DNA from 3 places in the Streptomyces sp. 11x1 genome. Region 2 is predicted to be linked to each of the others. Evidence: predicted binding sites of a transcription regulator. Region 2 holds the regulator's gene; each other region holds the start of a gene.
The links. The regulator HrcA, encoded in region 2, represses chaperone genes, less so after heat shock. The targets are predictions, from matches to a motif close to TTNGCACTCNGNNNNNCNGAGTGCNAA.

Region 1 (9,933 bases), 3.0 Mb from region 2:
TCGCGGCCTGCCGTGGGGTCGACAGCTCGCTCTTCTTCCATCCCGAAGGAGAACGCGGTGCGGCACGGAGCGCTCGTGAGAACTCGGCCAAAGAGGTCTGCATGCGATGCCCGGTACGCGCGCAGTGCGCGGCCCACGCCCTGGCGGTGCGCGAGCCGTACGGCGTGTGGGGCGGGCTGACCGAGGACGAGCGCGAGGAGCTCATGGGCAGGGCCCGGCACCGGCTGGTGACGGCGTCCGCGTCCGGGAGCGACAGCGGTTCGGATACCTGAAAGAACGTTTCTTCAGCGCATGGCGCTAGCGCGCGGCCGCTCCGGCCAGCCGGTCCAGCGTCGCCGCGACCGTGGGCACGAGGGCCAGGTCCGGCAGGGTGAGCGCCACGATCTCCCGGTGCACCACCGGCTCGACCGACACCGTGCGCACCCCCTTGGGGCGTACGGACTCCACGGCCAGCTCCGGCAGCACGGCCACGCCCAGCCCCGCGCCCACCAGTCCGACCACCGCCGGGTAGTCGTCGGTCGCGAAGTCGATACGGGGCGTGAAGCCCGCGCTCTCGCAGACCCGGACCAGTTGCCCCCGGCAGCGCGGGCAGCCGGCGATCCAGGATTCCCCGGCGAGTTCGCCGATGCCGATGGAGCGCGCCCGGGCCAGCCGGTGCCCGTGCGGGACGAGCCCGACGAGTCGATCGGTGAGCAGGGGGCGCACGACCAGGTCGTCCCACTCCCCCTCCTCTGTTCCCAGGGCGCCCTCGTAGCGGAAGGCGAGCGCGATGTCGCAGTCGCCGTCGCGCAGCATCTCGACCGACCGCGGCGGCTCGGCCTCCTCCAGGGAGACCCGGGTTCCGGGGTGATCGGCGCGCAGGGCCGCCAGGGCTGTGGGCACCAGGGTGGAGCTGCCGCTGGGAAAGGAGACCAGGCGGACCCGTCCGGCGCGCAGCCCGGCGATGGCGGCGACCTCCTCCTCCGCAGCGGTGAGCCCGGCGAGGATGCCGGCCGCGTGCCGTACCAGCGCCTCGCCCGCCTGGGTCAGCCGCATCTCCCGGCCGGTGCGGACCAGCAGCGGGGTGCCGACAGAGGCTTCGAGCGCCTTCATCTGCTGGCTGACGGCGGGCTGGGTGCAGCCGAGTTCCCGGCCGGCGGCGGAGAAGGAGCCGGTGGTGGCGACGGCGCGCAGGACGCGGAGATGACGGGCCTCGATCACGCGGTCGAGCATAAGCGGGGCTTGGACCGCGTGCCGGATATTGCGTCGACGCTTTGACCGTGCGCGCCTACGGTGCCGGTATGAAGCTTCTATCACTGAATGTGGGCCGGGCCAGAGCCGTCGACGTCGTGAAGGAGTCGAAGAGGGTCTCGGGCATCGACAAGCGGCCGGTGGACGGGCCGGTGCGGGTGGCGACGCCCGGACCGAAGGGGGTCGGCGCCAGCGGCGTGGCCGGGGACGCGGTGTGCAACACCCGGCATCACGGCGGCGACGACCAAGCGGTCTACGCCTTCGCCCGGGAGGACCTGGACGGCTGGGAGCGCGAACTGGGCCGCACCCTGCCCAGCGGGGTGTTCGGCGAGAACCTCACCACTCAGGGCCTCGACGTCTCCGGCGCCCTCATCGGCGAACGCTGGCGGATCGGCTCCGAGGTGGTCCTGGAGGTCACCTCCGGTCGCGTCCCCTGTCTCAACTTCCAGCGCCACCTGGGCGAACGGGGCTGGGTCAAGCGCTTCACGCGCCAGGGCGCGCCCGGAGCGTATCTGCGGGTGATCCGGCCGGGCGAGATCAGCCCGGGCGATCCGATCGAGATCGTCCACCGGCCCGACCACGATGTCACCGTGGCGCTCGTCTTCCGCGCCATGATGGATCAACACTCCCTGCTGCCGAGGCTGTTGGCGGCGGACGAGGCCTTGCATCCGGAAGTGCTGGAGATCGCGCGGAAGTACGTGGCGGCGCAGGGGTGACGGGTCGGGGCAGGGCGGGGTGCCGGTGAAGGTGCCACGGCGATGCGGGGGTTCACCGAGGTGTCGGCGAAGTCGCTGGTGAACGTGCGGTGGAGCAATCGGACCCGCGCGGTCGCGGTCACTACGCTTGGGCCATGACAACGGCTCTGATTACGGGATCGACCGCGGGAATCGGTGCCGCCTTCGCGCGGCGGCTGGCGGCGGACGGGCACGACCTGGTGCTGGTGGCGCGGGACACCAAGCGGCTGCGGGAGCAGGCGACCGAGCTGCACGACCGGCACGGCATCGAGGCGGAGGTGCTGACGGCGGACCTCGCGGAGGACGACGGCATCGAGACGGTGGCGCGGCGGCTGGCGGACCGCAAGAACCCGGTCGACCTGCTGATCAACAACGCCGGCTTCGGCAACAAGGGTCGTTACCTCGACGTCGCCATGGCCGACGAGCTGCGGATGCTCAAGGTCCACTGCGAGGCGGTCCTGCGTCTGACCTCGGCGGCCACCGAGGCCATGCGCGAGCGCGGCCGGGGCGGTGTGGTGAACGTGGCGTCGGTGGCGGCCTTCGTGCCGCGCGGCACGTACGGGGCGTCGAAGGCGTGGGTCGTGCAGTTCACGCAGGGTGCAGCGCGTGATCTGGCCGGGACCGGGGTGCGGCTGATGGCCCTCTGCCCCGGCTTCGTCCGGACCGAGTTCCACGAGCGGGCCGGCATGGGCACCGACAGCATCCCCTCCTGGATGTGGCTCGACGCCGACAAGCTCGTCACCGCCGCGCTCGCCGATCTCTCCCGCGGCAGGTCCGTCTCCATCCCGGACCCCCGCTACAAGGCGCTGATGGGTGTGGTGAAGGTGGTGCCGCGCGGGCTGCTGGGCGGGATCAGCTCGAAGACGGGACGGAAGTACGGGCCGCAGTAGCCGTCCCCCGGACGGCCCGGCGGGTGGGGGCGGCGGCCCGGCGCGACAATGGAGCTGTTCATCCGGACCCAGGGGGGTCGGAGGCGGTGTGTCATGACATTCGTGCAGCTCATCGACTGCAGGACCAGCAGGTTCGACGAGATGAACCGGCTGATGGACACCTGGGTGGAGCAGACCAAGGGGAAGCGGACCGCGACGCACAGTGTGATCGGGAAGGACCGTTCGGACGGCTCGCACTTCGTGGAGATCGTGGAGTTCCCCTCGTACGAGGAGGCGATGCGGAACTCCGGGCTGCCGGAGACGGAGCGGATCTTCCAGGAGATGGTGGCGCTGTGCGACGAGATGCCCACGTTCACCGATCTGGACGTGGTGCGCGACGAGCAGTTGTACGCGGCGAACGCGCGCAGGTTCTTCGAGACGATCGGGACCGAGGGCGAACTGCCGCCGCTCGACGATCTGTTGGTCGAGGACTACCACGACCACGATCCGGCCAACCCGCAGGACGCCATCGGCATGGACGCGGTCAGGCGCGAGGTCGGCATGTGGCGGGCCGCCTTCGACTTCTCGTTCGCGATCGGTGACCAGATCGCGCAGGGTGACCAGGTGTGCACGCGCTGGACGTGGAACGGCACGCACCAGGGCGACTTCCTCGGGATCGCGGCCACCGGGCGGGAGGTCACCATGACCGGCACGACGATCCATCGCTTCTCGCCGGACGGGAAGATCGTCGAGGGCTGGTGGCAGTACGACCGGCTCGGGCTGATGGGGCAGCTGGGCGCGCTCGACGCGCTGGAGCGGTAGGCGGCGCCGGAAGCGGTGGGCGAGAGCGGGGACATGGGAACGGCCCGGCACCCCGAGGGGTGCCGGGCCTTCGCCTACGGCTTGCCGACGTCGTACGTCAGTGGGCGTGGCCGTGGCCGCCGTGGCCCGCGTCGGCCGGCTCCTCTTCCTTCTTCTCGACGACCAGGGTCTCGGTCGTCAGGAGGAGGGAGGCGATGGAGGCGGCGTTCTCCAGGGCGGAGCGGGTGACCTTGACCGGGTCGATGACGCCGGCCTTGACCAGGTCGCCGTACTCGCCGGTGGCGGCGTTGAAGCCCTGGCCCTTGTCGAGCTCGGCGACCTTGGAGGTGATGACGTAGCCCTCCAGGCCGGCGTTCTCGGCGATCCAGCGCAGCGGCTCGACGGCGGCCTTGCGGACGACCGCGACACCCGTGGCCTCGTCGCCGGTCTTGCCGAGGTTGCCCTCCAGGACCTTCACGGCGTGGACGAGCGCGGAGCCACCACCGGAGACGATGCCCTCCTCGACCGCGGCGCGGGTCGCGGAGATGGCGTCCTCCAGACGGTGCTTCTTCTCCTTCAGCTCCACCTCGGTGGCGGCGCCGACCTTGATGACGCACACGCCGCCGGCCAGCTTCGCGAGACGCTCCTGGAGCTTCTCGCGGTCCCAGTCGGAGTCCGTGTTCTCGATCTCGGCCTTGATCTGGGCGACGCGGCCCTGGACCGCACCGGAGTCACCGGCGCCGTCGACGATCGTGGTGTCGTCCTTGGTGACGGTGACGCGGCGGGCGGAGCCGAGCACGTCGAGACCGACCTGGTCGAGCTTGAGGCCGACCTCCTCGGAGATGACCTCGGCGCCGGTCAGCGTCGCCATGTCCTGCAGCATCGCCTTGCGACGGTCGCCGAAGCCGGGGGCCTTGACGGCGACCGCGTTGAAGGTGCCGCGGATCTTGTTGACGACCAGGGTCGACAGGGCCTCGCCCTCGACGTCCTCGGCGATGATCAGCAGCGGCTTGGAGGCGTTGGCCTGGATGACCTTCTCCAGCAGCGGCAGCAGGTCGGCGATGGCGCCGATCTTGCCCTGGTGGATGAGGATGTACGGGTCGTCGAGGACGGCCTCCATACGCTCCTGGTCGGTGACGAAGTACGGCGAGAGGTAGCCCTTGTCGAAGGCCATGCCCTCGGTGAAGTCCAGCTCCAGACCGAAGGTGTTGGACTCCTCGACGGTGATGACACCGTCCTTGCCGACCTTGTCCATCGCCTCGGCGATGAGCTCGCCGACCTGCTGGTCCTGGGCGGACAGACCGGCGACGGCGGCGATGTCGGACTTCTCGTCGATCGGACGGGCGGTCGCGAGGAGTTCCTCGGACACGGCCTTGACCGCGGCGTCGATGCCCTTCTTCAGGGCGGCCGGGGAGGCACCGGCGGCGACGTTCTTCAGGCCCTCGCGCACCAGCGCCTGGGCGAGCACGGTGGCGGTGGTGGTGCCGTCACCCGCGATGTCGTTGGTCTTGGTCGCCACCTCCTTCACCAGCTGGGCGCCGAGGTTCTCGTACGGGTCCTCGACCTCGACCTCGCGGGCGATCGTCACACCGTCGTTGGTGATGGTGGGGGCGCCGAACTTCTTGTCGATGACGACGTTGCGGCCCTTGGGGCCGATCGTCACCTTGACCGTGTCGGCAAGCTTGTTGACGCCGCGCTCGAGGGCGCGACGGGCGTCCTCGTCGAACTTCAGGATCTTCGCCATGGGAGCGGTTCAGCCCTCTCGGAAAACGTGGGTGAAACGAACTGCGCCCCCGACGCCCGGCTTGTTAGTGGTCGCGGGGGCCAAGGGCGCAGCTCAAAAGCAAGGTGCTTCGGTGAGGAAGCGGGTGAAGCAGGTGAAGCGGGTGAACTACTTCTCGACGATCGCGAGCACGTCGCGAGCCGAGAGGACGAGGTACTCCTCGCCGTTGTACTTCACCTCGGTGCCGCCGTACTTGCTGTACAGCACGATGTCGCCGACGGAGACGTCGAGCGGCAGGCGCTGGCCGTCCTCGAAGCGGCCCGGACCGACGGCGAGGACGACGCCCTCCTGGGGCTTCTCCTTCGCGGTGTCCGGGATGACCAGGCCAGAGGCGGTGGTCTGCTCGGCGTCGAGCGGCTGGACCACGATGCGGTCCTCGAGCGGCTTGATGGCAACCTTGGAGCTGGTGGTCGTCACGATCCGACCTCCCCCTTCGGAGATCTCACGGGGTTAACTGTCTGAGGTGGCGACCAGGTGGATCCGTCGTCGCGGGTGCCGGACCTGCCCGTCGCGTTGTTGGCACTCTCCAGGGGGGAGTGCCAGACCTGAGACTATGACCGCGATTAGCACTCGGTCAAGCGGACTGCTAATCGAGCGGGTTGCGGCGGTCGGTCGTCGCGGTGTCAGAGGTAGTCCTCCAGGCGGCCGACCGTCAGTCCCTGCTCCTGGACGCGGCGCAGCAGCCGGGTCGTCATCTCCGTGAGGGTGGTGCCCTTGAGCTGGTCCGGGCCCCGGAATCCGGCGAGGACGATGTCGCCCGGGCGGAGGCGGTCGCCGACGGCGTAGCGGAGGTCGTGGATCTGCATGGACGCGCGCCACAGGACCACCGCGGAGAGGCCGCAGTCGGCGGCGGCGCGGAGCGTGGTGGTGTCGTAGACGCCGTAGGGCGGGCGGAAGAGGGTCGGCCGGACGCCGAAGCGCTGTTTGAGCTTGTTCTGCTGGCCGCAGATCTCGGCGCGCTGCCCGGCGTACGGCAGGCCGCGCAGGGCGGTGTGGTCGAGCGTGTGGTTCTGCACGGTGGCGCCGACCGCCCGCAGCCGTGCGAAGTGGCCGTATCCCGGCCCCACGACGCTGTCCGTCAGGAACATGCTCACCGGCAGCCGCAGTTCGCGCACCATGTCCACGAACCGGGGGTCCTTCTCGGCCCCGTCGTCGTACGTCAGGAAGACGACCTTGTCCCGGGTCGGCACCCGGTCCACGACCGGCGGCAGCCCCGGCTCCGCCGCGCGGGGCGCCGGGGGCCGGTCGGGCTTCTCGGGCGCGGGGGCGAGGGGGGCGGGGAGGCCCCAGCGGCGGTAGGGGGGCGACGCCGGGTGGAGGTGGGGGCGTGCGGGGGACTGCGCGCCGGAGTGGGGAGGTGCGGGACGCGACTGCATCGCCCCGCCCGCACCCGGGCGCGGGGCGACGGGGCCGGGCTTCATGGGTCCGCTCGCACCCAGGCTAGGGGCGACGGGGCCGGGGTGCGCCGGGGCGGCAGCGCACCCGGTGAGAAGCAGAGCGGTCAGGGCCGTGAGGGCGGCGACGGCGGCAAGGACGGTCGTGGCCAGGGGGCGGGGGGCTGACGTCCGGGCGTCGGTGGCGCCCCGCGCACGGCCTGCGCCCCGTCCACGGCCAGCGCCCCACGCACGGCCTATGCCCCACCCACGGCCAGCGCCCCACGCACGCCCCACGCCCCACCCACGGGCGGCGCTCCCCCCACGGCCTTCACACCGCCCACGGCCTGCGCTCTCCGCACGGCCCGCACGCCGCCCACAGGCCGCGCTCCCCTCGCGGCCTGCGCCCCGCCCACGGCCAGCGCCCCACGCACGCCCCACGCCCCACCCGTGGGCGGCGCTCCCCCCACGGCCTTCACACCGCCCACGGCCTGCGCTCTCCGCACGGCCCGCACGCCGCCCACAGGCCTCGCTCCCCTCGCGGCCTGCGCCCCGCCCACGACATGCACCCCACCCGCGGCGTACGCCCAGCGCACCCGGACCGCGCCCCCCGCCCCGAACAGGTCTCCACCCGCCCCGGACCGGTCCCCGCCCGCCCCCGTAGGCCCTCACAGGTAGTCCTCCAGCCTTGCCACCGCGTAGCCCTCGGCGGTGACCAGGTTCAGGAAGTGGCGGATCATGTCGGGCATGGTGCCCTTCCAGTCCGACGTGCCCCGGAAGTGGCTGAGGACGATGTCGCCGGGGCGGAGTTCGCGGTCCGACTCGCGGTAGTCCCAGCGGTCGACGAAGACCTCCTCGTTCCAGAGCGGGACGGCCTTGACCCCGCAGGTCGCGGCGGCGCGCAGGGTGTCCCGGTCGTAGCTGCCGTACGGCGGCCGGAAGAGGGTTGGCCGGGTGCCGTACCGCTTCTCCATCACGTCCTGCATGCCGCAGATCTCGTGCTTCTGGGCGGCGTAGGAGAGCGGGGGCAGGTGGCGATGGCGGAGGGTGTGGTTGTGGAGGGCGGCGCCACGGTCCCGCATCCGCGCGAAGTAGCCGTAGTCCTCCTTGATCAGGTAGTCGCTGAGGAAGGCGGTGTACGGGATCCGCAGGTCGGTCATCATCCGCAGGAACGCGGGGTCCTTCTCGGCGCCGTCGTCGATGGTGAGGAAGACGACCTTGTGGCGGGTGGGGACGGTGGTGAAGACCGGGGGGAGGCCGTCCTCCGCGTGCCCGTCGACCTCGAACCCCTCGCGGGTCCTGAGCTCCGGCTTCCGCACCGGCGGCGCGGGCGCGCTCAGCGGCACCTTCGCCAGCCCCCAGCGCTTCGCGGCGGCGACCCGCGCGGCGTGCGCCCGGCGCACCTTCCCGGCGTACGCGTCGAGGGCGCGTGCGGCGGGCGCGTCGAGGCGCCGCTGTCCGTGCTGCCGCGCCCCGCCCTGCTGGCCGTGGGCGGGTTCGGCGGTCCCGGCGGTCGCCCCGGCCTCGGCGGCACCTCGCCGCCCGGCGGAGCCCCGCTCCAAGGCCTCCTCGGCGCCTTCCCCGCCGCATCCGGACACCACTGCCGCGACGGCGAGCAGCGCGACGCAGCCCCGGACACCGCCCCACCCCCTCCGGAGACCCGCCCGCTTCGCACTCTTTACATCATTTTGTCGTACGAATCGCATGGCGCCGCATCCTCGCAGGGCGGACCGCCTCCACCGCCCCGACACCGCCACGGTTCCCCCCACCATCCACCGTCTGGCCCACCCCACCCTCCCCTCGCCCCGCACCTCCCTCTCCTTGGCCCGGACCGCCCTCCCCCCTGGCCCCGGCCCCGCCCCCCTGACCGACAATGACCCGGTGAACGACCTCGACCCCGCCACCTTCCTGGCCCCCCTCCTCACCTCCGAGGGCCGCGCCCTCCTCGACGAGGTACGCGACACCGAGCCGGCCCGGGAGCTGGCCGTGGCGACCCGGCTGCGCCGCGACCACCCAGCCGAACTGGTCTCGGCGGCGCTGGCCCAGGCCCGGCTGCGGCAGCGGGCGGCGGCGAAGTTCGGCGCGACGGACGCGGGGCGGATGTTCTTCACGCCGAACGGGGTCGAGCAGTCGACCAGGACGAGCGTGGCGACGTACCGGGCCGAGTGCCTCCGGGCGCTGGGCGTGCGCTCGGTGGCCGATCTGTGCTGCGGGATCGGCGGGGACGCGATCGCGATCGCGCGCGCCGGGATCCGGGTGCTGGCCGTCGACCGCGACCCGCTGACCGTGGCGGTGGCCCGCGCCAACACCGACGCGCTCGGGCTGGCCGAGCTGATCGAGGTGCGTGAGGCGGATGTGACGGAGGTGGACACGGACGGGTACGACGCCGTGTTCGTCGACCCGGCCCGGCGTTCCTCCAAGCGCGGCCGGATCTTCGACCCGGAGGCCTACTCCCCTCCCCTGTCCTGGGCCGTGTCGGCCGCGCTGAAGGCCCCGCTCGGCGCGCTGAAGATCGCGCCGGGCATCCCGCACGAGGCGATCCCGCCGGAGGCCGAGGCCGAGTGGATCTCCGACGGCGGGGACGTGAAGGAGGCCGTGCTCTGGTTCCGGGCGGACGGGACGCCGGGGGCGCGGCGGGCGATGCTGCTGCCCGCCGGGGCAGGTGTCCACGCCACCCCCGCGACGATGCTGCCCGACCCGCCGGTCCGTCCGGTGGGCCGGTATCTGTACGAGCCCGACGGCGCCGTCATCCGCGCCCATCTGGTCGCCGAGGTCGCCGAGGAACTGGAGGGCGGGCTGATCGACCCCACGATCGCCTACGTCACGGCCGACGAGCACCGTGTCACCCCGTACGCGGCGGCGTACGAGATCACCGACCAACTGCCCTTCAACGTGAAGAAGTTGAAGGCCCTGCTGCGCGAGCGGGAGGTCGGCATCCTCACGGTGAAGAAGCGGGGGTCGGCCGTCGAGCCGGAGGAACTGCGCAGGAAGGTCAAGCCGCAGGGCCGCAACTCGGCCACGGTCTTCCTGACCCGGGTGGCCGGAGCCCCCACCATGCTGATCGGCCACCCGGCGTAGGGGGGCGGGCTTCGCCGGGGGTACCGCCGACGGGTTCCGCCGGGGGTACCGCGCCGTGCCGTCGC
Region 2 (9,933 bases):
GGACGTCTTGGGGTCGGGGTCGTCGGGTGTGGCCCGCAGATGGCCGAGGACGCCGGTGACGGGGTGGCGCAGCCACAGCACGCCGTCCTTGGCGGCGCGCAGCGTGGAGTAGCGGGCGGCCTCGACCGGGAAGGGGACGATCCGGTCGGCGAGGCCTTCGAGGTCGATCCGGGTGGCCGGGGCGCCCTCGCTGTCCGGGGTCTCGTCCTTGTCGGGCGCCTCGAACGGCCGGCCGTGGCGCTGCGGTCCGAAGGGGGACGGGGTGGTCGCCGCGAGCGTGATGAGGTGCGGGCGGGCGCCGCTGACGAAGTGCAGGTCGAAGACGTGCTCGTCGTAGACCGGGTCGAAGGCGCGCGCGGAGAGGAAGGCGAGGTGCTTGCCGTCGAGCGTGAACGTCGGCGAGAAGTCCTGGAAGCGCAGCGGGGTCGCCTCGGTGACGGACAGGTCGGCGGTGTTGGCGAGCTTGAGCTGGCGCAGCGGGCGCGGCCCGGGGTGCGACCAGGCCAGCCAGGCCGAGTCGGGCGAGAAGACGAGCCCGGTCACCTCGCCGTCCTCGCTGCGGTCGACCTCGCGTACCTCGCCGGTCTCCCGTTCGACGAGCAGCACCCGGCCGTCGTCCGCGGAGACGGCGACCCGGCTGCCGTCGGGGGCCACGGCGAGCCCGAGGACGCGGCCCAGCTGTCCGGCGGCGAGCCGGCGCGGGGTGGCGCCGGGGCCGACGCCGGTCGACGGGGCGAACTCCAGCGCGTCGTCGCCCTCCGCGTCCGTCACCCACACCACCCATTCCTCGCCCTCCACGCGGAAGGTGCGGGGCAGCCGGGCCCGTACGCCGTCCTCGGCGGCGAGCGCGCGGGCGGGGCCGGAGCGGTGGGTGATCCAGTGGATCGAGCCGCGCACGGAGACGGCGCTGCCGCGGGCGGTGTGGTCGGGCGAGGCGGAGCCGAACCAGCGGGAGGCGTTCACCGGGAACGGCTGGAGGTCGACGCGCTGCCCGCCCAGCCGGATGTCGAGCCTGCGCGGCTCGGCGCCGTCGAGGTCGTCCAGCAGCCACAGTTCACCGGCGGACGCGTACACGACGCGGGTGCCGTCGGTGGCCGCGTGCCGGGCGTAGAACCCGTCGACGGGGGTGTGGCGGCGCAGGTCGGAGCCGTCGGCGAGGGAGGAGTAGAGCGCTCCGACGCCCTCGTGGTCGGAGAGGAACGCGATCCGGTCCCCGACCCACATCGGGTATTCGAGGTTGCCGTCCAGCTCGGTGTGCAGGCGTACGAACTCCCCGGCCGCCCCAGCGCCGTCACCGCCGTCACCGCCGTCTTCGGACCGGTCGATCCACAGCTTGCCCGCGGTGCCGCCCCGGTACCGCTTCCACCAGGCGGCCTCGCGGCCCATCGGCGCGGACAGCAGCACGGTGGCGGGCCCGTGGGCGACATCGCCGACGGGCCCGTAGGGGAGGGTGGTGGCCGGTCCGCCGTCGAGCGGCACGGCACGCGCCCAGCTCCGCCGGAGGCTGGCCTGACCGTGGGTGCTGAGCGCGAGGACCCTACCGTCGGATGTCCAGCCGCGCACCTGGGTGCGCCAACTCCCCCAGTACGTCAGGCGCTTGGCGGATCCTCCGTCGACGGGCGCGATGTGCACCTCGGGCGCGCCGTCCCGGGTGGAGGTCCACGCGACGGTGGTGCCGTCCGGAGAGATCCGCGGATGGTTGACGGGTACGTTGTCCGCGCTGACCCGCCAGGCACGGCCGCCGTCCAGAGGCGCGACCCACACGTCGTCCTCGGCGGTGAAGGCGACCAGGTCGCCGTGCAGGTGCGGATACCGGAAATACGCGAGCTGAGTCACCCAGTCACTTTAAGCAGCGCTCGGTCCGATGGGGAGGGGTTTGGATCATGTCCCTCGCACCGGGCCCGAGTTGCCGACGGGCGGGCCCGGTCCGCTCCGGGCCGGGCCTCACTTGCCCTCGGGCACGCACGCCGGGTCCTTCTGGCACCAGATGGTCTGGGTGACGGTGACCGTCACGGTCGGTCCCGGCTGACCGGGCCGGCCGGGCTGGTCGGACTCCGGGGCGTCGCAGTTGCCGAGCCCCTCCACGTGGAACCACTCCTTGCCGCCGACCTTCGCGGTCAGATCGCCGCGTACGCACCTGCCGTTGACCTCTTTGGTCACCTTCCCGGTGACGGTGATCTCCCGGCCTTCCTTGTCCTCGCCGGTGCAGTCGACCTTCGCGACGGTGGCGACCGAGGAGGACGGCGACGCGGTTTTCCCGCCGCCCTTGCCGTCCTTGGAGTCCTTGGCGTCCTTGCCGTCGCTGTCGTAGGAGGCCGTGCAGGTGAGCCACTGGACGTCTAGGCCCTCCCGCTCCAGTTCCTCGGTGGCGAGCTGGTCCGTGGTGAACGCGACCGCGCCGGTGTTGAGCCCGCCGCCCTCGCAGGCCACCAGACCCACGACCGCGCAGACACCGAGCCCGGCTCCCAGCAGGAGCCGACGCCCGCCCGACCGGTACGCCCTGACACGCCTCCATGCCCGCATGTCCGGCAGCCTGCCACCGCCCGCGGCGGCGGGGAAGACCGCATGCGGACAAGCCGCCGGGACCGGGGGACGCGGGCGAGGGGTGTCAGCCGCTCATCAGCAGCCATTCCTGCAGCTCGACCAAGTTCCCCTCGGGGTCCTTGAGATGGGCCACCCGCATACGGTCGGTCATACGTGCGGGACCGGGCAGGAGCCGTACGCCGAACGAGGTGATCCGTTCGCAGTAGGCGTCGAGGTCGTCGACCCGTAGGACGACCAGCGACCGGTGGCCGTTCGCCTCGTCGGCCAGTTCCCCGAGCACCTCGGCCATCATCGCCCGGTCCTGCAGGGCGATCCCCGCGGACCCGACGGCCGGGCTGAACTTCTCGTACGGCCCGTCGACCGCACCGGACTGTGGCTTCAGCCCGAGCACATCGGCGTAGAAGCGGTAACACACGGCGAAGTCGGTGACGAGCAGTCTCACTTGGGCGAGTTCCACGATGCTCCCAGCGGGTTCGGGGACACCGGTCGGGACCGGGTGGCGGTCAGGACCAGCGTCCGGTTCGGCCCAGCAGCAACGCCCCGGCCGCCGTCCCGGCGGTCGACGTGCGCAGCACACTGGGCCCGAGTCGGTACGCCCCCGCGCCCGCCTCGCCGAAGAGCGCCAGCTCCTCCGGCGACACGCCCCCCTCGGGCCCCACGACGAGCACGATCTCCCCGGCCGCCGGCAGCTCGGCCGTGGCCAGTGTCTCGTCGCCGCTCTCGTGCAGGATCGCGGCGAAGTCGGCCTTCGCCAGCAGCTCCGCGACCTGCTTGCCCGTGGCCGCGTCCGCGACCTCGGGGAACCGTGTCCGGCGGGACTGCTTGCCCGCCTCCCGGGCGGTGGCCCGCCACTTGGCGAGGGCCTTCAGCCCCCGGTCGCCCCTCCACTGGGTGATGCAGCGGGAGGCCGCCCAGGGCACGATCGCGTCGATCCCGACCTCGGTCATGGTCTCGACGGCCAGTTCGCCCCGGTCGCCCTTGGGCAGCGCCTGGACGACGGTGATCCGCGGCTGCGCCGGGGGCTCCTCGTGCACGGTCTCCAGGTCCGTGACCACGAGCCGGTCCTTGCCCTCGGCGGCCTTGACGATCCCCTCCGCCCAGCGTCCGCGCCCGTCCGTGAGGACGACGTCCTCACCGGCCCGCAGCCGCTTCACGGAGACGGCGTGCCGCCCCTCGGGGCCGTCCAGGACGAGCTCGCCGCCACTGCCGCCCGGCAGGTCCAGCGAGTCGACCACGAACACCGGTGCGGTCATCGTCCCGCGCTCCCGACCTGGGCGGAAGCCTGCGCCGCCTGCGCGGCGGCGATCTCGGCGGCCAGCACCTCGACCAGTTCCCCGGCCGGCAGTTCCCGTGCCATCCGGTGCCCCTGCCCGGCCCAGAGCGCCATGCCCTGCGCGTCCCCGGCCTTGGCGGCGGCCTTGCGCAGCGGCGAGGTCAGGTGGTGGACCTCCGGGTAGGCGGCGGGAGCGTACGGGCCGTGCTCGCGCAAAAAGCGGTTGACCAGGCCCCGGGCCGGACGGCCGGAGAAGGCCCGGGTCAGCTCGGTGCGGACGAAGAGAGGGTCGGTCAGGGCCCGCCTGTGCACGGCGTGCGCGCCGGACTCGGCGGTCGCGAGGAACGCCGTGCCGAGCTGGGCCGCGCTCACCCCCGCCGTGAGGAGGGCAGCGATCTGACTGCCGCGCATGATGCCGCCGGCCGCGACCATCGGCAGCGCCACGGCCTCGCGGACCTGGGCGACCAGGGAGAGCAGGCCGATGCCGGCGCAGTCCCGCTCGGGGTCGTCGCGGTGGGTGCCCTGGTGGCCGCCCGCCTCGACGCCCTGCACGATCACGGCGTGGGCCCCGGACCGCTCCACGGCCTGGGCCTCCTCCGCCGAGGTCGCGGTCACCAGGGTGAGCGTGCCCTTGCGGGCGAGGGACTCCATGACCTCGGGGGTCGGGCAGCCGAAGTGGAACGACACCACCGGCACGGGGTTGTCCAGCAGCACGGCGAGCTTGGCCTCGTAGCCGTCGTCGCGTCCGCTGTCCGGGTCGCCCAGCTCGGCGTCGTACCAGGTGGACTCACCGGCGAGCTGCTCCGCGTAGACCTCGACGGCGGCGGGCTCGGCGTACTCCGGCTGCGGCATGAAGAGGTTCACGCCGAAGGGGCGTGAGGTGAGCGCCCGGAGCGCCTTGATCTCCTGGTACATCCCGTCGGCCGTCTTGTACCCGGCGGCGAGGAACCCCAGCCCGCCGGCCTCGGACACGGCGGCGGCCAACCGCGGCACGGACACACCGCCCGCCATCGGGGCCTGCACGATCGGGAGCGGGACGAGATCGGTCAGTGCGGAGGACATGACGGCATGGTGCCATGCCCTCCGGGAGGAGCCGAATCGGGGACGGACGGTTGTTCGTCGGGTGCGGGTGGGTGGGGGCTTCTCGCGCAGTTCCCCGCCCCCTAAAAGACCAGGCCCTGCGGGCCTGAAAAGCACGGGGCGCAGCCCCGGCTTTTCAGGGGCGCGAGAAACTGCGCGAGAAGCCCCACACACTCGCACCCGACAACGCACCCCACTCAGCGCCCGTTGAACGCGTCCTTCAGCCGGGAGAACAGACCCTGCTGCCCGGGCTGGAACTGCCCCGTCGGCCGCTCCTCACCCCGCAGCGCGGCCAGCTGCCGCAGCAACGCCTCCTGCTCGGGGTCCAGCTTCGTCGGCGTCTGCACCTCGACGTGGACGATCAGATCCCCACGCCCACCACCGCGCAGGTGCGTGACACCACGCCCGTGCAGCGGGATCGACTGCCCGGACTGCGTGCCGGGCCGGATGTCGACCTCCTCCAGCCCGTCCAGCGTCTCCAGCGGCACCTTCGTACCGAGGGACGCCGCCGTCATCGGGATCGTCACCGTGCAGTGCAGATCGTCGCCGCGCCGCTGGAACATCGGGTGCGGCAGCTCGTGGATCTCGACGTAGAGGTCACCGGCGGGACCACCACCGGGCCCGACCTCGCCCTCACCGGCCAGCTGGATGCGCGTGCCGTTGTCGACACCGGCCGGGATCTTGACCGTGAGCGTCCGCCGCGACCGCACCCGCCCGTCGCCCGCGCACTCGGGGCACGGGTTCGGGACGATCGTGCCGAAGCCCTGGCACTGCGGGCAGGGCCTGGAGGTCATGACCTGGCCGAGGAAGGACCGCGTGACCTGCGAGACCTCACCACGACCACGGCACATGTCACAGGTCTGGGCAGTCGTACCCGGAGCCGCGCCCTCGCCGCTGCACGTCGTGCAGATGATGGCGGTGTCGACCTGGATGTCCTTCGTCGTGCCGAAGGCCGCCTCGTCGAGGTCGATCTCCAGCCGGATCATCGCGTCCTGGCCCCGGCGCGTACGCGACCGCGGACCCCGCTGGGACGCCGTTCCGAAGAACGCGTCCATGATGTCCGAGAAGTTCCCGAAGCCACCGGCGCCGAAGCCGCCCGCGCCTCCGCCGCCCGCCTGGGACAGCGGGTCGCCGCCGAGGTCGTAGACCTGCTTCTTCTGCGGGTCCGACAACACCTCGTAGGCGGCGTTGATCTCCTTGAACCGCTCCTGGGTCTTCGGATCGGGATTGACGTCCGGGTGCAGCTCGCGAGCGAGCCTCCGGAACGCCTTCTTGATCTCGTCCTGGGACGCGTCGCGGCGCACGCCGAGCACGGCGTAGTAGTCCGTGGCCACTTAAGACTCCGCCAGGATCTGTCCGACGTACCGTGCCACCGCTCGTACCGCTCCCATCGTTCCCGGATAGTCCATGCGCGTAGGTCCGACCACGCCCAGCTTCGCTACTGCCTCGCCGCCCGAACCGTAGCCGACGGAGACGACGGACGTGGAGTTGAGTCCCTCATACGCGTTCTCATGACCGATGCGTACGGTCATGCCCGAATCCCCGGCTTCGCCAAGCAACTTGAGGAGGACGACCTGCTCCTCCAAGGCTTCCAGAACGGGCCGGATCGTGAGGGGGAAGTCATGTCCGAAGCGGGTGAGATTGGCGGTTCCGCCGATCATCAGCCGCTCCTCGCTCTCCTCCACGAGTGCTTCGAGGAGGGTGGAGAGCACGGTCGCGACCGTCCCCCGGTCCTCGACGTCGAACGCCTCCGGCAGGTCCTCGACCAGCCGGGGCACGTCGGTGAACCGGCGGCCCGCGACCTTGCTGTTCAGCCGGGCGCGAAGATCCGCGAGTGACGTTTCCCCGAACGGCGCCGGGCAGTCCACCAGCCGCTGTTCCACCCGTCCGGTGTCCGTGATCAGCACGAGCATCAGCCGGGCAGGGGCCAGCGACAGCAGTTCCACATGCCGGACCGTCGACCGTGTCAGCGACGGATACTGCACGACGGCGACCTGCCGCGTCAGCTGCGCGAGCAGCCGTACGGTCCGTGCCACGACGTCGTCCAGATCGACCGCGCCGTCCAGGAAGTTCTGGATGGCGCGCCGCTCCGGCGGGGTCATCGGCTTGACGCCCGCCAGCTTGTCGACGAAGAGCCGGTACCCCTTGTCGGTGGGGATGCGGCCCGCGCTGGTGTGGGGCTGGGCGATGAAGCCCTCGTCCTCCAACGCCGCCATGTCGTTACGGACGGTCGCCGGGGAGACCCCCAGGTTGTGCCGCTCCGTGAGCGCCTTGGAACCGACCGGCTCCTCGGTGCCCACGTAGTCCTGGACGATGGCGCGCAGCACTTGCAGCCTGCGTTCACTGAGCATTCGCGCACACCTCCAGCTCGACTCTCTCGTGCGACTCCCCCTTGGCACTCACCCCGGGCGAGTGCCAACACTCCCCGCCCAGTGTACGGCGGTGGGGTACGCCCCCGGCAAGGCCGGTCCACCCACGTCATGCCGACGTGTACCGACCTGTCCGGCGATGTCGGGCCCCGGTCCGACCACCACCGGGGCGCGTGTCGGCGCACTTCCTACCGACGGGTACGCCCGCGCGTGGGCGTCTCCGAGCCGCCCACGGCGATCACCTCGGTGGCCCGCACCACAGCCCGCCCCCGCCTGCTCAGCGGCTCCCGGCGGCCGTCGACCGGGTTCACTGGGGCTTCCCGACCACTGCTCGGCGACCTCCCCGGCACCTCCCCCGCACCCTCCTTCACCGGCCCGTGCGGTGCTACAGCTAGCGTCGGCGCATGACGGTGACTTGGGAAGAGTGCGGGTGGCAGGGATTGACGCCCCGGGTCGGACGGTGCCGCCTTCCCGGCTGGGACTGCACGGTCGGACTGGTGGCCGGGGACGGTGCGGCCCTCATGATCGACGCGGGTTCCAGCGTGCGGGAGGGCGCGCGGTTGCGTACCGAGGCGGGCCGGCTCCTCGGTGGCACCCGTGTGACACATCTCGCGCTCACCCACCCCCACTTCGACCATGTCTTCGGGGCGGCCGCGTTCGCCGGGGTGGAGGTCTTCGGTGCGGTGGGCGTCGACGGCGTCCTGACCCGTGACCGCGACGCCCTCCGCGCGGACGCGGTGCACCACGGTCTGCCCTCGGCGGACGCCACCGAGGCCGCCGGCCTCCTCGCCCTCCCCCGCCACCTGGTCTCCGGCGAGTGGACGCTCGACCTGGGCGGCGGCGTCCGGGTGCTGCTGGCGAACGTGGGTCCCGGCCACACCGGCCACGACCTCGCGGTCCTGGTGTCGGAGGGTGCTTCGGAGGTGGTGTTCTGCGGGGACCTGGTCGAGGAGTCCGGCGAACCGCAGGCGGGCCCGGACGCGCTCCCGTCCCGCTGGCCGGCCGCCCTGGACCGGCTCCTGGCGCTCGGCGGCGAGGACGCGCAGTACGTCCCCGGGCACGGCGCGGTGGTGGACGCGGCGTTCGTCCGGGCCCAACGCGACGCGCTGGCACGCCGCTTCGGCGTGTCGAACTGAGTGCGGGGGCATCCGGGCGCGGCTTCTCCTATCGTCACTCGAATGCGCCAGTACTCACCCGACCTGACCCCTCCCTGGAAGAAGCCCAAGCCCGCCCCCGAGGTCCCGGCCGACCCCGGCCTGGTCGTCGAGGAGCCCACCACCGGTTTCTGTGGTGCGGTCATCCGCTGCGAGGCGGGCACGGTGACGCTGGAGGACCGCTTCGGCAAGCACCGGGTGTTCCCGCTGGAGCCGCGGGGATTCCTGCTGGAGGGCCGCGTGGTGACCCTGGTCCGCCCCGCCGCCTCGGCCCCCGCGCGGCCGAGTCGTACGGCATCCGGCTCGGTGGCCGTCCCGGGCGCCCGCGCGCGTGTCGCCCGCGCCGGGCGCATCTACGTCGAGGGCCGCCACGACGCCGAACTCGTCGAGAAGGTGTGGGGCGACGATCTGCGCATCGAGGGCGTGGTGGTGGAGTACCTGGAGGGCGTGGACGACCTGCCCGCGATCGTCGAGGAGTTCGCACCGGGGCCGGACGCGCGGCTCGGCGTCCTGGTCGACCACCTCGTCCCCGGCAGCAAGGAGTCCCGCATCGCCGCGTCGGTCACGAGCGAGCACGCGCTCGTCGTCGGCCACCCGTACATCGACATCTGGGAGGCCGTGAAGCCGTCCTCGGTGGGCATCGAGGCGTGGCCGCGCGTGCCGCGGGGGCAGGACTGGAAGACGGGGGTGTGCCGGGCGCTGGGGTGGCCTGCGGAGAACACGGGGGCGGTGTGGCAGGCGATTCTGGGGCGGGTCGGTTCTTACAAGGACCTTGAGCCGGAACTGCTGGGCCGGGTGGAGGAGTTGATCGACTTCGTCACGGATAGCGGTGGGGCCTGACGTCGGGCAACGTTGCGAAGTCGCTCGTGTCCAGTTCGACTCCCAGAATCTCCAATGCCACCGGGTCACCGAACTTGGTGATCTGCTGCGTCAGGTAGTTCGCTTCTTCACCCACGCCCTCGGGCCGCGTCAGCAGAACGCATTGCCCCATGATCGGGTCGAGGATGAGATACGCGGGCACTTTGCCCGCCGCGTAGATCGACCTCTTGACCTCGTAATCCTGATGAACGCTGGACTTGGAGACGACTTCCACGACCATGGTGACGAGCTGGGACGGCAGCAGACGACCCGAAGAAGGCAAAAGGTCCCGCTCGACAACCACCAGATCCGGCACAGGCTCACTGGGCTCGGTCACGACGTCGATGTCCTGTGTCTGAAGACGAGACCAACGCGATCGCGGAATCTGGTCCTGCACATCGGCAACGATCCTGTTGTGCACGATGTCAGGGCTGGCCACCATCACGATTACCCCCCGGAGAAGCTCGACCTTGACGCCCTCGGGAGGCTCAAGCTCCTCGAAGTACCTGGTCATGTCGCGTTCGTCCACAGCGGTCATCTCCATGGCCTCCATATCCGCCGCGTGCTGTCGGCGGCAGCCTACGAATCAGGTTAGGTACCGAACCCCCGTTCCGCACCGATTCACCCACCCGAGTGATCAGTCCACCAAGTCCCG
Region 3 (9,933 bases), 1.2 Mb from region 2:
TCGGCGGCTCGGGACGTGGAACCAGTGGTGGAGGCGGTGGAAGCGGTGGTCACGTGGGGACTCCTTGGAGGCGTCGGTCGGACAGCGAGGAGTGTCGACGGCGTCGGACCGTCGAGTCCTGACGGTATGTGCACATGCATCAACCGTCTCCCTAGCCCAACGGCCGCTCCCCCTGCCGCATTCCGATCCACCTCGACGGCGCCCTGTGACCCCGGGCACAGCAGCGTCCGGGGCTCCTTCGGACGAGCGCGACGGTCTACTCCGCCCCCACGATGCGCTCCACGGCGGCCGTCACCAGTTGTTCACGCTCCGCCTCGGTGAAGACGTCCGGCAGCGTGAGCTGTTCGACGATCAGCCAGTTCAGCGTCAGGATGAGCAGCTTGACGGCCATGGCGTCGCCGGGGAGGCCGGAAGCCTCGTGATAGGCGACATTGGCGTCGACGTCGGCTCGGACCCGATCAGTGAGGACCTTGCGCAGTTCGGGGCGCCGGGTGGCCTCGAGGCGCAGCTCGAGCAGCGCGAGGTAACCGGTGCGGAAGGCGGCGATGCGGCCGACGAGCTCGCGCATCAGTTCGGCGTAGGTCTCCCGGTCGCGTCCGGCCGCCCGCTGACGGGCGATGGTGGCCTCGTCGGGCTGGAGTCGCTCGTAGACCCGGGCGCCGGCCTGGGTGAACAGGTCGTCGCGGTTGGCGAAGTAGTTGGACGCCGTGCCGACGGGCACGGCGGCTTCGGCATCCACAGCCCGGAAAGTCAGGCCTCGTGCACCTTCTCGGGCCAGCACCTCGATCGCCGCGTCGACGAGGGCCGCGCGCCGCTGCTCGTTCCGTCTCACCATTGACACCACTCCGGATGTAGTACTACGTTCAAACCACTTCAAGCAGAGTACTACGCATGGGGGTCATGAGATGCGAAAGCTCGTGTATTACGTCGGCGTCTCGCTCGACGGCCGTATCGCCGGTCCCGGCGGCGAATTCGACTTCTTCCCGCAGGGCGACGAGCAGCAGGCCGCCGCCTACTCGACCTGGATGAACGCGCTGCACCCGGAGACCGTCCCGACCGCCTACCGCGCGGCCGTCGGCGTCGCCGACGCGCCCAACCGGCGTTTCGACACCGTCGTCATGGGCCTCGGCACCTACCGCCCCGCCCTCGACAACGGGATCACCAGCCCGTACGCGCACCTGCGTCAGTACGTCGTCTCCAGCACCCTCGCACCGGACACCGACCCGGCCGTCACCGTCGTACCGAGCGACCCGCTCGCCCTCGTCCGTGAGCTCAAGGGCGAAGGGAGCACCGGCCTGGACATCTGGCTCTGCGGCGGCGGCCGGCTCGCGGGCACCCTGCTGCCCGAGATCGACGAGCTGCTGATCAAGACCTACCCGGTCGTCGCCGGCACCGGAATCCCGATGGTCGACGGCGCCTTCGACCCCACCGCCTTCAACACCGCCGAACGCACGGCCTTCCCGAACGGAGTCACCCTCACCCACCTCACGCGCCGCTGATCCGGGGGACCCTCTCCGGCTCCCCTCTCAGCCGAAACGCCCGAGGGCGGCACCCCCCGTTTCCAGGGAGTGCCGCCCTCGGTACCGCAGGACGGTGATCGACCGGGGTCGATCAGAAGTCCATGTCACCGCCCGGCATGCCGCCGCCGGCGGGCGCGGCGGCCTTCTCCGGCTTGTCGGCGATGACGGCCTCGGTGGTCAGGAAGAGCGCGGCGATGGAGGCGGCGTTCTGCAGAGCGGAACGCGTCACCTTCGCCGGGTCGATGATGCCGGAGGCGATCATGTCGACGTACTCACCGGTCGCGGCGTTCAGACCGTGACCGACCTGGAGGTTGCGGACCTTCTCCACGACGACGCCACCCTCGAGACCACCGTTGACGGCGATCTGCTTGAGCGGGGCCTCCAGCGCGAGCTTCACGGCGTTGGCGCCGGTCGCCTCGTCACCCTCCAGCTCCAGCTTCTCGAAGACCTGGGAGGCCTGCAGCAGGGCCACGCCACCACCGGCGACGATGCCCTCCTCGACGGCCGCCTTCGCGTTGCGAACGGCGTCCTCGATGCGGTGCTTGCGCTCCTTGAGCTCCACCTCGGTCGCGGCACCGGCCTTGATGACGGCCACGCCGCCCGCGAGCTTCGCCAGGCGCTCCTGGAGCTTCTCGCGGTCGTAGTCCGAGTCGCTGTTCTCGATCTCGGCGCGGATCTGGTTGACCCGGCCCTGGACCTGCTCCGAGGAGCCGGCCCCGTCGACGATGGTGGTCTCGTCCTTGGTGATGACGACCTTGCGGGCACGGCCCAGGAGGTCGATGGTGGTGTTCTCGAGCTTGAGGCCGACCTCCTCGGAGATGACCTCGCCGCCGGTGAGGATGGCGATGTCGTTCAGCATCGCCTTGCGGCGGTCACCGAAGCCCGGGGCCTTGACGGCGACGGACTTGAAGGTGCCACGGATCTTGTTGACGACCAGGGTCGACAGGGCCTCGCCCTCGACGTCCTCGGCGATGATCAGCAGCGGCTTGCCCGACTGCATGACCTTCTCCAGGAGCGGGAGCAGGTCCTTGACGTTGGTGACCTTGGAGTTGGCGATGAGGATGTAGGGGTCCTCCAGGACCGCCTCCATGCGCTCCATGTCGGTCGCGAAGTACGCCGAGATGTAGCCCTTGTCGAAGCGCATACCCTCGGTGAGCTCAAGCTCCAGACCGAAGGTCTGCGACTCCTCGACGGTGATGACGCCTTCCTTGCCGACCTTGTCCATGGCCTCGGCGATCAGCTCGCCGATCTGGGTGTCGGCGGCGGAGATGGAGGCCGTGGAGGCGATCTGCTCCTTGGTCTCGACCTCCTTGGCCTGGTCGAGCAGCGCACCGGAGACGGCCTCGACGGCCTTCTCGATGCCGCGCTTGAGGGCCATCGGGTTGGCGCCGGCGGCTACGTTGCGCAGGCCTTCCTTGACCAGGGCCTGGGCGAGAACGGTCGCGGTGGTCGTACCGTCACCGGCGACGTCGTCCGTCTTCTTGGCGACTTCCTTGACCAGCTCGGCGCCGATCTTCTCGTACGGGTCCTCGAGCTCGATCTCCTTGGCGATGGACACACCATCGTTGGTGATCGTGGGGGCGCCCCACTTCTTCTCGAGGACGACGTTCCGGCCCTTGGGGCCGAGCGTCACCTTGACGGCGTCCGCGAGCTGGTTCATGCCGCGCTCGAGGCCGCGCCGCGCCTCCTCGTCGAACGCGATGATCTTGGCCATGTGAAGTGGTCCTCCCGGACTGGGGTGGATTGCTCCGGACCGCGCTGGCGCCCGCGACGGACGGCCTGCCTGCCTCGTGGTTCCTTGCCCCACCCGGCCTGCGGGCCTCACCGACCCGGTCCTCGTTGTCACTCTCACCTTCAGAGTGCTAACGCCAATGATTAGCACTCGACCATGCCGAGTGCAAGCGGCTCTCGATGATCCGCAGGTGAACGCGCCCGCGCACGCGCCGCCCCGGCGCCCCGCGCACACCCCTCACACACAGGAGGGCCCGCAGCACACGCAGGAGGGCCCGCACCCCTGACGGGGTGCGGGCCCTCCCGAAAAGAACGAAGAACGTCGCTGCGTGAAACCCGGCGCGTTACTTCAGCCGACCGCGAGCCGGACCATGTCCGCCTGCGGTCCCTTCTGACCCTGCGAGATCTCGAACTCGACCCGCTGGCCCTCTTCCAGGGTGCGGTAACCGTCCATCTGGATCGCGCTGTAGTGGACGAATACATCCGCACCACCGTCGACCGCGATGAAGCCGTACCCCTTCTCCGCGTTGAACCACTTGACGGTGCCCTGAGCCATGCCTAACTCCCCTATTACTGGCCCTTGCACAGATCCACACTTCGCGGATCCGGGTCAGACCTCACCCCCCAACGGTTGGGGGTGTGCGCCGGAACGCGTCGACCGCGGCCGAATGTATCTGTCCAACTGCCCTCTGCAACAGGTCAATCGGACGAGAATTCTGGACACGACCGGTCGGGAATGTACGAACAATTCGTCTGAATTCAGGGCAAGTCGGGCCCCATAAAAGGAACGAAATACGCAAAAGGCCTGCACACTTTGGCTACTTCATATAGGGCGTGCGGCGCGATCGGATATGCGCCCGGCAAGAATCACTACGGTGATCGGACCGGGTTCCCCAACTCTACAGTGCTCAACCATAGAGAATTGCCCCCTCCGCTTCTCTCGCGGAGGGGGCAATTCGGTGAACTCTCGGTAATCAAAGTTACCGACGGTTACTACCGACCGGTACGACGGCGGTCAGCCACCGGCGACCGCGGGAATGATCGAAACACCCGCACCGTCCGGCGTGGCCGTCTCCAGACCCTGCTCGAATCGGACGTCGTCGTCGTTCACGTACACGTTCACGAACCGCCGCAGCTTGCCCTGATCGTCGAGCACCCGGGCGGCGATCCCGTTGTGGTTCTTCTCCAGATCGGCGATGACCTCCCCGAGGGTCGCCCCCTCGGCACTCACCTCGGCCTGCCCGCCGGTGTAGGTGCGAAGGATGGTGGGGATGCGGACGGAAACGCTCACGATGGGACCTCCGGTCAGATGTTTTCAGGGGCGCGGGGCTGTGTTCAATGTGCGGCTGCCGCCGCGTGGGCGCGACCAGCCCCCACCGGCCCGCAGACGAACGACTGGCTAACGGGCCCTACGCGAGCCCCGCCTCACGGAACGAATCAAGGTTGGGCCGAATGGTCGCGGTCAGCCCGGTCCCGGCCACCGCGTCCAGCGTCTTCAGACCGTCCCCCGTGTTGAGCACGACCGTGGTGAGCGTCGGGTCGAGGAGTCCGTCCTCGATCAGCTTCTTCGTGACACCGACGGTCACGCCACCGGCGGTCTCCGCGAAGATGCCCTCCGTCCGCGCGAGCAGCTTGATCGCCTCGACGACCTGCTCGTCCGTCACGTCCTCCACGGCCCCACCGGTCCGCCGCGCGATGTCCAGCACGTACGGCCCGTCCGCCGGGTTGCCGATCGCGAGCGACTTGGCGATGGTGTTCGGCTTCTGGGGCCGCACCACGTCGTGCCCGGCCTTGAAGGCCACCGACACCGGCGAGCACCCCTCGGCCTGCGCACCGAAGATCTTGTACTGCTTGTCCTCGACGAGCCCGAGCTTGATCAGCTCCTGCAGCCCCTTGTCGATCTTCGTGAGCTGCGACCCGGAGGCGATCGGCACGACCAGCTGGTCGGGGAGCTGCCAGCCGAGCTGCTCGCAGATCTCGTACGCGAGCGTCTTGGAGCCCTCGGCGTAGTACGGCCGCAGGTTGACGTTCACGAAGCCCCAGCCCTCGCCGGCCGGGTCGCCGATCAGCTCGGAGCAGAAGCGGTTCACGTCGTCGTAGTTGCCCTCGATGCCGACGAGCTCGCCGCCGTAGATCGCGGCCATGACGACCTTGCCCTGCTCCAGGTCGTGCGGGATGAACACGCAGGACCGGAAGCCGGCGCGGGCGGCGGCGGCGCCGACGGCACCGGCCAGGTTGCCCGTGGAGGAGCAGGAGAGAGTGGTGAAGCCGAAGGCGCGGGCCGCCTCCAGGGCCTGCGCGACGACCCGGTCCTTGAAGGAGTGCGTCGGGTTGCCGGAGTCGTCCTTGACGAAGAGCTTGCCGGCGTCGACGCCGAGCGCGGCGGCCAGGTTGTCGGCCTTGACGAGCTGGGTCCAGCCGGGGTTGATGTTCGGCTTGGTGGCCACGTCCGCCGGGACGGGCAACAGGGGCGCGTACCGCCAGATGTTCGCGGGACCGGACTCGATCCGCTTGCGCAGCTCCTCCGTGTCGTAGGCGGAGTAGTCGTACGCGATCTCCAGCGGCCCGAAACACTCCTCGCACGCGAAGACCGGGCCGAGGGGTACGCGGTGACCGCACTCACGACAGCTCAGAGCGGCGGCGGGGCCGAGGTCTACTGTGGAGATGGAGCCGAGGGAGTCGGTGGTGCTTGCAACAGTCTGCGCAGCCATGGAGGCGAGGCCCTTTCTCCTCATCTTCCTCACGACGCACTTCGCCGTGAGACGGATTTGGCACCTTCCCTAGCCGGGAGCCTCACCACGATGACGATGACGCGACGATGCGCGAATGTCGTGGTCAGACCGGCTGGAGGGTTGCCGGGGCTTCATCGGGCCGTATCCCTCTGCCCCTCTGGATGAGCGGTATTTGGTTGTATACGCCGACGAGCCGCGACATGCGATGGTCACCAGCGTTGTCCAAGACTGTAACCGAAGGCCAGGACAGTTGAGAGAGCCGTCCGAACCGCGAGATGAACGCAGAGGAGCCGCGCACTGTGCTGAACGAAGTCGAGCGCTGGCTGAGTACCCGCTCCTGGTCCATGTCCGACCGCCCGCTCCACCGGATCATGGCCGCGAAACGCGCCACGGGACAGACGGTCAGCGTCGTCCTGCCCGCGCTGAACGAGGAGGAGACGGTCGGCGACATCGTCGCGATCATCCGTCACGACCTCATGCGCCAGGTCCCGCTCGTCGACGAGATCGTGGTCGTCGACTCCGGCTCGACCGACCGGACGTCGCAGGTCGCGGCGGCCGCCGGGGCCACGGTCGTCCACCGCGACGACATCCTGCCCCGCATCCCCGCCGTGCCCGGCAAGGGCGAGGTCCTGTGGCGGTCGCTGATGGTGACCTCCGGCGACATCGTCTGCTTCATCGACGCGGACCTCAGGGAGTTCTCGTCGGACTTCGTCTCCGGGATCGTCGGCCCGCTGCTCACCGACCCCGGTGTCGACCTCGTCAAGGGGATGTACGACCGCCCCCTGGGCTCGGCCGCCGGTCAGGGCGGGCGTGTGACGGAGCTCATGGCCCGCCCCCTGCTCAACATGCACTGGCCGCAGCTGGCCGGCTTCGTGCAGCCGCTCGGCGGCGAGTACGCGGCGCGGCGCTCGCTGCTCGAACGACTGCCGTTCCCGGTGGGCTACGGCATCGAGCTGGGCATGCTGGTCGACGCGCTGCACCTGGTCGGCCTCGACGCGCTCGCGCAGGTCGACGTGGGCGTCCGCAAACACCGGCACCAGGACGGGGCGGCGCTGGGCCGCATGTCGGCGGCGATCTACCGCACGGCTCAGCTGCGGCTGGCCCGGGGGCACCTGATCCGTCCCGTCCTGACGCAGTTCGAGCGGGGCCGGGAGGGTTTTGAGCCGCGCACGTATTCGGTGGACCTGGAGGAACGACAGCCGATGCTGGAGATCGAGGAGTACGCGGAGCGCAGGGCCGCGTAGGCGTAGGCGGCGTAGGGGGTGGGGGTGCGTGTTCCGTCGCCGGGTGCGGGTGGCTGGGGCTTCTCGCGCAGTTCCCCGCGCCGCTGAAAGACCAGGCCCTGCGGGCCTGGAAGACGGCGGGCTGCGGGATGAAGGGCATTGGGGCGCAGCCCCTGCTCCTCAGGGGCGCGGGAACTGCGCGACCAGCCCCCACGCACCCGCAGCCGCCCACGCACCACGCACCCCCTCCCCCATAGGCACCCGGTAGACGGCCGAACCGTACGTTTGACCGGTGAACTCAGGGGCTAGGTTGAGCCCTATGGCATCGACGCACAGCGCGCGGATCCTCGTCGCCTCCAACCGCGGCCCCATCACGTACACCGAGGACGAATCAGGCGCCCTCACAGCGAAGCGCGGCGGCGGCGGCCTCGTCTCCGGCCTCTCCGCGATCGACCCGGACGCGGGCGCCGTCTGGGTGTGCTCCGCCCTCGGCGACGGCGACCGCGAGGCCGTACGCCGCGGTGTCGGCGAGCCCGGCGTCCGCATGCTCGACATCCCCGCCGACGTGCACCACGACGCGTACAACGGCGTCGCCAACTCCACGCTGTGGTTCGTGCACCACATGCTGTACCAGACCCCGCTTGAGCCGTCCTTCGACGCGGAGTTCCGGCGCCAGTGGGCGTCGTACGAGACGTACAACCGCGCCTTCGCCGAGGCGCTCGCCCAGGAGGCGGCGGACGGCGCGTCCGTGCTCGTGCAGGACTACCACCTGACCCTGGTCCCCCGGATGCTCCGCGAGCTCCGCCCCGACCTGCGGATCGGCCACTTCTCCCACACCCCGTGGGCGCCCGTCGAGTACTTCCGGCTGCTGCCCGACGACATCGCCGCCCAGGTGCTCGACGGCATCCTCGGCGCCGACCGGGCCGCGTTCCTCACCCGGCGGTGGGCCGACGCGTTCACCGAGTGCGCTCGCGCCGTCCTCGGCCCCGACGCCCCGTCCGGCACCCGGATCGGCGTGCACGGCCTGGGCGCCGACGCGGACTTCCTGCGGGCCCGCGCCCACCAGGCGGACGTCGACGACCGCATCGCCACGCTGCGGGGGCAGATCGGTACGGCCCCCGACGGCTCCCCGCGCCGCACGATCGTCCGCGTCGACCGTACGGAACTCTCCAAGAACATCGTGCGCGGCCTGCACGCCTTCCGGCAGCTTCTCGACGAGCGGCCGGACTGGCGCGAGCGCGTCGTGCACATCGCCCTCGCCTACCCGTCGCGGCAGGACCTCGCGGTGTACCGGGACTACATGACCGAGGTCCAGCGGGTCGCGGACGACATCAACGAGCGGTACGGGACGCCGGAGTGGACCCCGGTCGTCCTCCACCTGAAGGACGACTTCGCGCGCTCCCTCGCGGCGTACCGGCTCGCCGACGTGGCCCTGGTGAACCCCATCCGGGACGGCATGAACCTCGTCGCCAAGGAGGTGCCGGTCGTCTCCGACGAGGGGTGCGCGCTCGTGCTGTCACGGGAGGCCGGGGCGTACGAGGAGCTGGCGGACGACGCGCTGGTGGTGAACCCCTACGATGTGGTGGGCACGGCCGCCGCCCTGCACGAGGCGTTGAGCATGCCGACGGCCGAGCGGGCGGAGCGGACGAAGCGGCTCGCCGGGGCGGCGACCGCGTTGCCGCCGACGCGGTGGTTCCTGGATCAGTTGGAGGCGTTGGAGGGCGGCCAGTAGCTCGGGGGGGCGGGTTCGTCGGCGAGTGCGGATCCGGTGGGGCTTCTCGCGCAGTTCCCCGCGCCCCTGAAAAGCACCGGGTCCCCCTGTCGCTACACGTGCTCGGCGATCGTTGCCAGCAGGTGGACAACGCCCCCGGGGCCGTCCACCACCAGGTCCGCGCGCTCCGACACCTCGCTCACCTCCGCGCTGCCGCTGCACACCAGCAGGCCCGGCGTTCCTTCGGTGCGGAGTTTCTCGACGGTGGCGAAGGCGGGGAGGTCGCCGAGGTCGTCGCCGGCGTAGAGGACGGACTCGGCGGCGGTCTCCTTGAGGTACTCGTGGAGGGCGACGCCCTTGTCCATGCCCGGGGGGCGCAGTTCGAGGACGAGGCGGCCGGGTTCGACGATGAGGCCGTGCCGGCCGGCGAGGTCGGCCAGCGGGGCGCGCAGGGCTTCGAAGGCGGCCTGCGGGTCGGTGGCGCGGCGCGTGTGGACGGCGACCGCGCGGCCCTTCTCCTCGATCCAGGTGCCCTGCCACGCGCCGACGCCGTCCAGCAGCCCGGGGAGCTCCGCGCGGACCGCGGCGACACCGGGGTGCGGGGCGGGGGCGCTGACGGTGCCGGTGACGGCGTCCCAGCGTTCGGCGCCGTAGTGGCCGAGGACGACGAGGTGTTCCAGACCGGGGACGTCGGCGAAGCCGCCGTGACGGACGGCGACGGCGGCGGGGCGACCGGTCACCACGGCGACGGAGGCGACCTTGGGGGCGAGTGCGGCGAGCGCGGCCACGGCGTCGGGGTGGGCGCGGGCCTGTTCGGGGTCGGGGACGATGGGGGCGAGGGTGCCGTCGAAGTCGAGCGCGATCACCGTACGGTCGGGTCGTCGCAGGATCGCGTCCAGCGCGTCCCGCCCGGCGGGGGTCACGGGTGTCGGCAAGGTGGCCCCGGAGTTCGCACCATGCGTGTTCTCTGCGTCCTTGTGGCTGCCCATGGCTTCGACCCTATCCGTCATCGCTCC

Region 1: a site for HrcA is predicted at 5,981-6,007, ahead of groES (co-chaperone GroES). Genes of this name have one in related genera too.
Region 3: a site for HrcA is predicted at 3,396-3,422, ahead of groL (chaperonin GroEL). Genes of this name have one in related genera too.

What each region holds. Positions count from the first base shown of each region.
Region 1 is NZ_CP122458.1:4,046,512-4,056,444, forward strand. It holds gene P8T65_RS17440 (WhiB family transcriptional regulator) at 1-272, shown strand, start outside; gene P8T65_RS17445 (LysR family transcriptional regulator) at 298-1,200, opposite strand; gene P8T65_RS17450 (MOSC domain-containing protein) at 1,281-1,946, shown strand; gene P8T65_RS17455 (SDR family oxidoreductase) at 2,081-2,854, shown strand; gene P8T65_RS17460 (ester cyclase) at 2,948-3,655, shown strand; gene groL (chaperonin GroEL) at 3,753-5,378, opposite strand; gene groES (co-chaperone GroES) at 5,526-5,834, opposite strand; gene P8T65_RS17475 (polysaccharide deacetylase family protein) at 6,041-6,793, opposite strand; gene P8T65_RS17480 (polysaccharide deacetylase family protein) at 7,459-8,496, opposite strand; gene P8T65_RS17485 (THUMP-like domain-containing protein) at 8,672-9,868, shown strand.
Region 2 is NZ_CP122458.1:7,031,890-7,041,822, reverse strand. It holds gene P8T65_RS30950 (S41 family peptidase) at 1-1,836, opposite strand, end outside; gene P8T65_RS30945 (hypothetical protein) at 1,945-2,523, opposite strand; gene P8T65_RS30940 (VOC family protein) at 2,609-3,001, opposite strand; gene P8T65_RS30935 (16S rRNA (uracil(1498)-N(3))-methyltransferase) at 3,048-3,797, opposite strand; gene P8T65_RS30930 (nitronate monooxygenase) at 3,794-4,879, opposite strand; gene dnaJ (molecular chaperone DnaJ) at 5,095-6,231, opposite strand; gene hrcA (heat-inducible transcriptional repressor HrcA) at 6,232-7,248, opposite strand; gene P8T65_RS30915 (MBL fold metallo-hydrolase) at 7,671-8,402, shown strand; gene P8T65_RS30910 (DUF3097 domain-containing protein) at 8,445-9,260, shown strand; gene P8T65_RS30905 (Uma2 family endonuclease) at 9,238-9,816, opposite strand; gene hemW (radical SAM family heme chaperone HemW) at 9,916-9,933, opposite strand, start outside.
Region 3 is NZ_CP122458.1:5,785,359-5,795,291, reverse strand. It holds gene P8T65_RS25525 (NADH:flavin oxidoreductase) at 1-53, opposite strand, end outside; gene P8T65_RS25520 (TetR family transcriptional regulator) at 257-835, opposite strand; gene P8T65_RS25515 (dihydrofolate reductase family protein) at 906-1,499, shown strand; gene groL (chaperonin GroEL) at 1,612-3,234, opposite strand; gene P8T65_RS25505 (cold-shock protein) at 3,601-3,807, opposite strand; gene P8T65_RS25500 (ubiquitin-like small modifier protein 1) at 4,267-4,542, opposite strand; gene thrC (threonine synthase) at 4,661-5,962, opposite strand; SAM riboswitch class I at 5,980-6,151, opposite strand; gene P8T65_RS25490 (glucosyl-3-phosphoglycerate synthase) at 6,283-7,227, shown strand; gene P8T65_RS25485 (trehalose-6-phosphate synthase) at 7,526-8,938, shown strand; gene otsB (trehalose-phosphatase) at 9,031-9,906, opposite strand; gene P8T65_RS25475 (DUF3263 domain-containing protein) at 9,924-9,933, opposite strand, start outside.